3 regions of the Streptomyces sp. NPDC015131 genome follow, and region 1 is predicted to be linked to each of the others. Evidence: riboswitches for the same ligand, from Rfam matches in the RefSeq annotation. Region 1 holds a riboswitch; each other region holds the start of a gene.
The links. A riboswitch is a leader RNA that binds a small molecule or an ion and turns the genes downstream of it on or off. The one in region 1 is predicted to bind cyclic di-AMP.
Positions count from the first base shown of each region.

Region 1 (2,258 bases):
ATCGCCAATCCCGCGCGCCGGGCCGCCATGCAGCTCTCCAAGGAGCTGTTCCCCGCCGGTTCCCGGGTGTCCCGGCCCCGCCAGGGCACCGAGGAGACCGTCGCCCGTATCGACGCCGCGGCCGTACGCGCCTTCTACGAGGCGCACATCCGCCCCGCCACGGCCACCGCGGTCGTCGTCGGCGACCTCACCGGGGTCGACCTCGACGCGGTGCTCGCCGAGACCGTCGGCGCGTGGACCGGCGACACGGCCGAGCCCCGGCCCGTCCCGGCCGTCACGGCCGACGACACCGGGCGGGTCGTCATCGTCGACCGCCCCGGCGCGGTGCAGACCCAGCTTCTCATCGGCCGGATCGGCCCCGACCGGCACGACCGCGTCTGGCCCGCCCAGGTGCTGGGCACCTACTGCCTCGGTGGCACCCTCACCTCCCGTCTGGACCGGGTCCTGCGCGAGGAGAAGGGCTACACCTACGGCGTACGGGCCTTCGGCCAGGTGCTCCTCTCCGGCCCCGAGGGCGACGGCGCGGCGATGCTCGCCATCAGCGGCTCCGTCGACACGCCCAACACCGGGCCGGCGCTCGACGACCTCTGGAAGGTGCTGCGCACCCTCGCCGCCGAGGGGCTGACCGACGCCGAGCGCGAGACGGCCGTGCAGAACCTGGTGGGCGTCGCCCCGCTGAAGTACGAGACGGCCGCCTCCGTCGCGGGCACGCTCGCCGACCAGGTCGAGCAGCACCTCCCGGACGACTTCCAGGCCCGGATGTACGCCCGGCTCGCGGAGACGGGCACGGTGGAGGCCACCGCGGCGGTCGTCAGCGCCTTCCCGGTGGACCGGCTGGTCACGATCCTGGTGGGCGACGCGTCCCAGATCCAGGAGCCCGTGGAGGCACTCGGCATCGGCGAAGTGACCGTCGTACGTGGCTGACTGACGCCCCGTCGCCGTCCGGCCGGGCCCCGGGCCCGTCCGGACGGCGACGGCGCAGCCACCCGTCGGCACGCCGGTCCGCCGGCTCCAGGACCCCGGCACCGCACGGTGCCGGGGTCCTTCCGTACCCCCGCACGACCCCCGGCCATATGTCCGCTTTGTTGCGGAGGTTCGGTGTCTGCGCTGTGGCGTGCGCTACAAAAAACCGTGTCTGTTTGGTGATTGAAAGATCGGCCGCTTAGCGTCTGATCGGCTGTCCGACCGGTACCCGCCGCATCCGCGGCACCGGGCAGCCATCGCCGAGTCCCCTGAGGCGCGAGCCTGGGGAGCCGGGGACCCACTCAGTCCCTGGGGTGAATCGGACGCCTTCGCACCCGTGCGGAGGGGCCCGTAGGAGACCTTCCTGCTCCGAACCCGTCAGCTAACCCGGTAGGCGAGAAGGAAGGAAAGGATCAGCCACTCCATGGCGTTCACCCGTGCCACCGGGAAGCACCGTGCCCCCAGCCGCCTGAGCCGCAAGAGCGCGCAGGTCGCCGGAGTCGCGGCCCTCGCCACCACCGGCGTCATCGGAACCCTCGCTTCCCCGGCACTCGCCGCCGCCCCGGACGCCGCCCCCGGCGCCCTGGAGGACACCGGCCTCAACCAGGTGGTCGTCACCGACAGCCTCGCCGAGCAGGTCGACGCCCAGGCCGAGGCGCAGGAGCTGGAGGCCCAGGAGGCCGCGGCCAAGGCGGCCGCCCAGGCCAAGGCCGAGGCGGAGGCCAAGCGCAAGGCCGAGGCCCGGGTGAAGGCGGCCCGCGAGGCCAAGGAGCGCGCCGACCGCGAGGCCGAGCGCCAGCGGCTGAACGCCTTCCGGCTCCCGGTCGAGGGCAGCTACGTGAGCACCGGTTACCAGACCGGTGGCGCCATGTGGTCCTCCGGCAGCCACACCGGCATCGACTTCCACGCCGCCTCCGGCTCCCAGGTGGTCTCCGTGGGCGCCGGCACCGTCGTCGAGGCGGGCTGGGGCGGCGCGTACGGCAACAACGTCGTGATCCGGATGAACGACGGCACGTACACCCAGTACGGCCACCTCTCCTCGGTCAGCGTCTCGGCCGGCCAGACCGTGATGCCGGGCCAGCAGATAGGGCTGTCCGGCTCCACCGGCAACTCCTCCGGGCCCCACCTGCACTTCGAGGCCCGCACGGGCGCCGACTACGGCTCGGACATCGACCCCGTCGCGTACCTCCGCTCGCACGGCGTCAACGTCTGAGACGCCCCGCCCGCTCGCGCTCACACCGAAGGCCCCGGTTCGCCGCCCGAACCGGGGCCTTCGCCGTTCCGCCGCTCTTTCC
Region 1 covers NZ_JBIBVB010000001.1:165,401-167,658, forward strand. Annotated here, with positions in the region: gene ACF08D_RS00635 (M16 family metallopeptidase) at 1-924, shown strand, start outside; cyclic di-AMP (ydaO/yuaA leader) riboswitch at 1,212-1,374, shown strand; gene ACF08D_RS00640 (M23 family metallopeptidase) at 1,388-2,176, shown strand.

Region 2 (2,258 bases), on a different contig from region 1:
GCCGATGTGCGGGCGAGCACCCTGATGGACCCGGCCGTGCTGGAGTACACGCGCCACGAGTGGCGGAACTACTGACGCTCGCCCCGCCCGGGGGAGGGGCCCCGGTCGCGAAGACGGCGGCGGGGCCGGCCGCGGGTGAGCGGCCGGCCCCGTGCGGCACGGAGGTGCGGAAGGATCAGTACGGGCCGTTGACGTTGTCGATGGAGCCGTAGCGGTCGGCCGCGTAGTTGCAGGCGGCGGTGATGTTGGCGACCGGGTCGTAGGCGTCCTTCGCCGTGCCCGGCACGTGGTACGCCTCGAAGGTGGGCGCGATGACCTGGAGCAGGCCCTTCGAGGGGGTGCCGGCCGCCGCGTTGGAGTCCCAGTTGTTGATGGCGAGCGGGTTGCCCGAGGACTCGCGCATGATGTTGCGGTGGATGCCCTCGTAGGTGCCGGGGATGTTGTGCTGGGCCATGATGTCCAGCGCCTCGCGGATCCAGCCGTCGAGGTTGTCCGGGTACGAGGTGGTCTTGGCGGCGGCCTGGACGGCGGTGCGCTCGGCGGACCGGTCGGCCCGCTCGGGCGCCGCGGCGCGGTCCGCTGCGGCCTTCGCGCCGAGGGTGAGCTTCAGCCCGGGGCGGATCAGGGACGGGTCGGCGCCGACGGCCTCCCGGTTGTCCTCGTACAGCTTCTTCCAGCCGCCGGCCACGTCGTGCTCGTCGGCGATCGAGGACAGCGAGTCGCCGGCGACGACCGCGTACGTGGCGGGGGCGGCGGCCTTGACGGGGGCGGCCGGGGCCGCCTGGGCGGTGGTGGCGCCGATCACGGGGAGCGCGAGGGCGGCGCCGCCCGTGCCCGCGGCGATGAGCCGGCGGGCGAGCGGGTTGTTCCTGGGACGACGGTGCTTACCCTGTGCGGGCATGGCGAATTCCTCTCCGTCGCCTGCGAGGTGAGCTGTCGGGTTCGGGCTGGAGATGCCCGGCCGGGCTTTCACCGCGGCTTCACCCCTAGCCGTCCCCGGAGTGTTCCGGAGACGGCGTCCTACCTGGTTCCCCCGCTCCTGCCGTGCGTACGTGAGTTGGGTGGGTTCCCGGACGGCGGCAGGATTCGGCGGTCCATCCGGATTGAGGGGACCGTAAACGAGAGAAGCCCGGCGGAACAAGGCGCGGATTTCCGGGCGCTGTTGATCCAACTCGCCTGGTGAACCGTCAACTTCACAGTCGGCAGAAGGGAATCCGCACCCCCGGGCGGAGCTGCCTCGCTGAGTTCCGGTGATTCTTGTCACGCCGGGGAAAGGCAACCAACAAGTCCCTTATGTTGCCCGCAATATGGCTATGAGCCAGCGTTAACGGCAAAGCGCCCAAAAGAGAGTAAAACGGGCGCGGCGGAGCAAGTCACCGCCCGTGCATCCCGGTCGGCCGCCGGTTACTCGCGGGGAACGCCGCAGGTGAACTATGGTGAGCGCCTCGATCATCTTCCCTGTGGATCCCAGGACAAAACGGTCCTGGCGGGCATGATCGAAAGGTGTCCTGTCAACCAGGACGCGGATTGTTAGTGCAGGGCGACGTGATGTCGGCAACTCCGCCACCGTCGGCTCCGTACGGGCCGGCGAGGCCTCGTCCTGTCACCCCCGGATCCGAGGCGTTGGCCGCTCTCTCATTCACCTACCTCGACGAAGGCAAGGCAGAGATGGCACGAGTCTCCCGACAGCGGTCCGCGACGCGGACGCACCCCGTCGACGAGCTGCTTCCCCTCCCCAAACTCACCCTTTACGGATTTCAGCACATTCTCGCGTTCTACGCGGCCGCGGTCATCGTCCCCGTTCTCCTCGGCAACGCCCTCGGCCTCTCCCGCGAAGAGCTGGTCCACCTGATCAACGCCGACCTGCTCACCTGCGGAGTGGCCACCGTCATCCAGGCGCTCGGCGTGTGGAAGATCGGGGCGAAACTCCCCCTGGTGCAGGGCGTCACCTTCACCGCCGTGTCCCCGATGGTCGCCATAGGAATCGGCGCGGGCGGCGGAACGGCCGGTCTGCTCGTCGTCTACGGCGCGGTCATCACCGCCGGAATCGCCACCTTCCTGTTCGCCCCGTTCTTCGGGAAACTGGTGAAGTATTTCCCGCCGGTCGTCATCGGCACGATCCTCACCATCATCGGGCTGACCCTGATCCCGGTGGGGCTCCAGGACGCGGCGGGCGGCGCCCATCTGAGGGGCGAGCCCGAGTACGGCTCCGCCAAGAACCTCGCGTACGCCCTCGGCACCCTGCTGCTCGTCCTGGC
Region 2 covers NZ_JBIBVB010000004.1:368,604-370,861, reverse strand. Annotated here, with positions in the region: gene ACF08D_RS17610 (polyamine aminopropyltransferase) at 1-75, shown strand, start outside; gene ACF08D_RS17605 (transglycosylase SLT domain-containing protein) at 176-901, opposite strand; cyclic di-AMP (ydaO/yuaA leader) riboswitch at 906-1,102, opposite strand; gene ACF08D_RS17600 (nucleobase:cation symporter-2 family protein) at 1,669-2,258, shown strand, end outside.
Region 2: it holds a riboswitch for cyclic di-AMP, as region 1 does, so the genes downstream of both, ACF08D_RS17605 (transglycosylase SLT domain-containing protein) here and ACF08D_RS00640 (M23 family metallopeptidase) in region 1, are expected to answer to the same signal.

Region 3 (2,258 bases), on a different contig from region 1:
AAGTCCAGGGCGTTGGCCTCGCGCAGCCGCGCCTGGTACATCCGGTACGCCTCGGCGAGGGTCTTCTCGAAACCGTCGGCGGCCTGGTCGGCGAAGGTCTCCTCGTCGATCAGCTCGTTCTTCAGGTTGGAGATCTTGGCGCTGAACGACTTGGGCGGGAACTTCTTCGGGTCCAGGTCCAGGTCGCGGCAGACCAGCGCCATCAGCCGCTTGGAGTCGGCGGCGTCGTAGATCGAGAAGGACGAGGTGAAGCCGAGCTTCTTCGACTCGCGGCGCAGGATGCGGACGCACGCGCTGTGGAAGGTCATGACCCACATCGCGTTGGCGCGCGGGCCGACGAGCTGCTCGACGCGCTCCTTCATCTCGCCGGCGGCCTTGTTGGTGAAGGTGATCGCCAGTATCTGGCCGGGGTGGACGTGCCGGGTGGCCAGCAGGTGGGCGATCCGGTGGGTGAGCACCCGGGTCTTGCCCGACCCGGCACCGGCGACGATGAGCAGCGGGGACCCGGTGTGCACGACGGCGGCGCGCTGCTGGTCGTTCAGCCCGTCCAGGAGGGCGGCGGCGTCGACGACCGGACGCGGGGCGCCGTCGCGGTAGTGGCTGTCCCGGGCCGGGGGCACGTCGAAGTGACCGCCGAAGAGGTCGTGCGGGACCTCCTCCGGGGCCGGGCCGTGCCCGGGGCCCTCCCGGTCCTCGGGGGGCGGCGGGGGCTCCTCGGAGGCGTGGTTCCGGAGGTCCGCCAGGAAGCTGTCGTCAAAGAGGCTGCTCATCGCCTATCGAGTCTAGGCGGCCCCACTGACAGCCGTGGACGAACCGGCAAGAGGCCCGAATCGTCACGCTCCGCACCGGCCCGGCGACATCACGCCAAGGTCACGAAAACGTATCGGGCATATCGAACATCATCCTTCACAGCACCACCACAGTTTGGCTAGCGTGCTCGCCCAAGCGGTCCGTTTTCGCATCGGCGAACCACGCCGGTCGGACCGCTTACGCCGAATTCGTGCTGCCCTCCGGGGCAGTTCGGAACCGGGGACCCACCACGTACGACTCGTACGACCGAGGTGAATCGGCCCGCCGCCCTCGGGCACGGCCGTAGGGCACCTTCCGTTCCGCCCGAACCTGACAGCTGACCCGGTAGGCGGTCCACGGAAGGAGATGCCGGCCTTGGCGTCGCATCGCAAGCCGCGCGCAACGCGCACCTTGCACACCCTGCATGCCCACTCGCCCGCCGTCGGGGTCACGACGGCCGCCGCGCTGGCCTCGGTCACGCTCCTGTCGTCACAGGGCGCGACCGCCGCCACCGCCGCTCCGGGCGATCCGGACCGGGGGCCGACGGTCGAGGAGGTACAGAGAAAGGTCGACGACCTCTACCGGCAGGCGGGTACGGCGGCGACGCAGCCCGCGCGGACCGCGCCCCCGCCGCCGCGGGCCGTCCCGCGGCAGCGCACGGGCGGCGGAGGCGGTGACCGGACCGGCGGGGAGGCGCCCCGGGGCGGCGGCGAGAGGCTCGGCGGCCTGCCGGTCGGAAGCGGCCTGGGCGGCCGGAGCGACGTGAGCGGCCTGAGCGACCTGAGCGACCTGAGTGACACGGGCGACCTGAGCAGGACGGGCGGGAGCGGGACGGCCGGGGCCTTCGCGGGCGGGAGCGGGACGGCCGGGGCCGGGACCGGGGTGTACGCGGAGGGTCCCACCCTGGACAGGGCTTTCGCAGACGGGGCTTTCGCGGACGGAACCTTCGGCGACGGGGCGTTCGCGGACTTCGGGGGCGGGCCGCTCACGGACGCGACGCCCGCGGGCGGCACGCTCGTCGCGGGGGCGCCGGGGGACGTCCTGGAGGGCGCCCCGGAGGCGCCCGCGCCCGGCGCGCCGGCGTACGACCCGCTCACCGGCCTGGCGCCGGTACCGCCGATGCCGCCGGCGCCGACCCTGCCGCTCCTGCCCTCGCAGCCCGGGGCCGGGCCGGTGGACGAGCACCTGCCCCCGCCCGTGGCGAGCGAGCGGGTGCCCGAGGCCGACTGGGCGGCACCCGCCACGCACGCGGCGCCCGCCACGCATACGGCGCCCGGGCCCGAGGCGGACGCGGCGTCCGAGGCGCAAGAGTCGCTCCGTACCACCAAGCAGACCACGCAGCGGAAGCTCGCCGAGGCCCGCGCGGTGCTGGCCCGTGCGACGGCCGGGTCCGCACCGGCCCGGCGAACCGAGCCGTGCCACCCCGAACCGAACCGGGCCGAGCCGACCCCGACCGAGCCGAACCGGGC
Region 3 covers NZ_JBIBVB010000003.1:727,321-729,578, forward strand. Annotated here, with positions in the region: gene pcrA (DNA helicase PcrA) at 1-770, opposite strand, end outside; cyclic di-AMP (ydaO/yuaA leader) riboswitch at 981-1,157, shown strand; gene ACF08D_RS14520 (C40 family peptidase) at 1,165-2,258, shown strand, end outside.
Region 3: it holds a riboswitch for cyclic di-AMP, as region 1 does, so the genes downstream of both, ACF08D_RS14520 (C40 family peptidase) here and ACF08D_RS00640 (M23 family metallopeptidase) in region 1, are expected to answer to the same signal.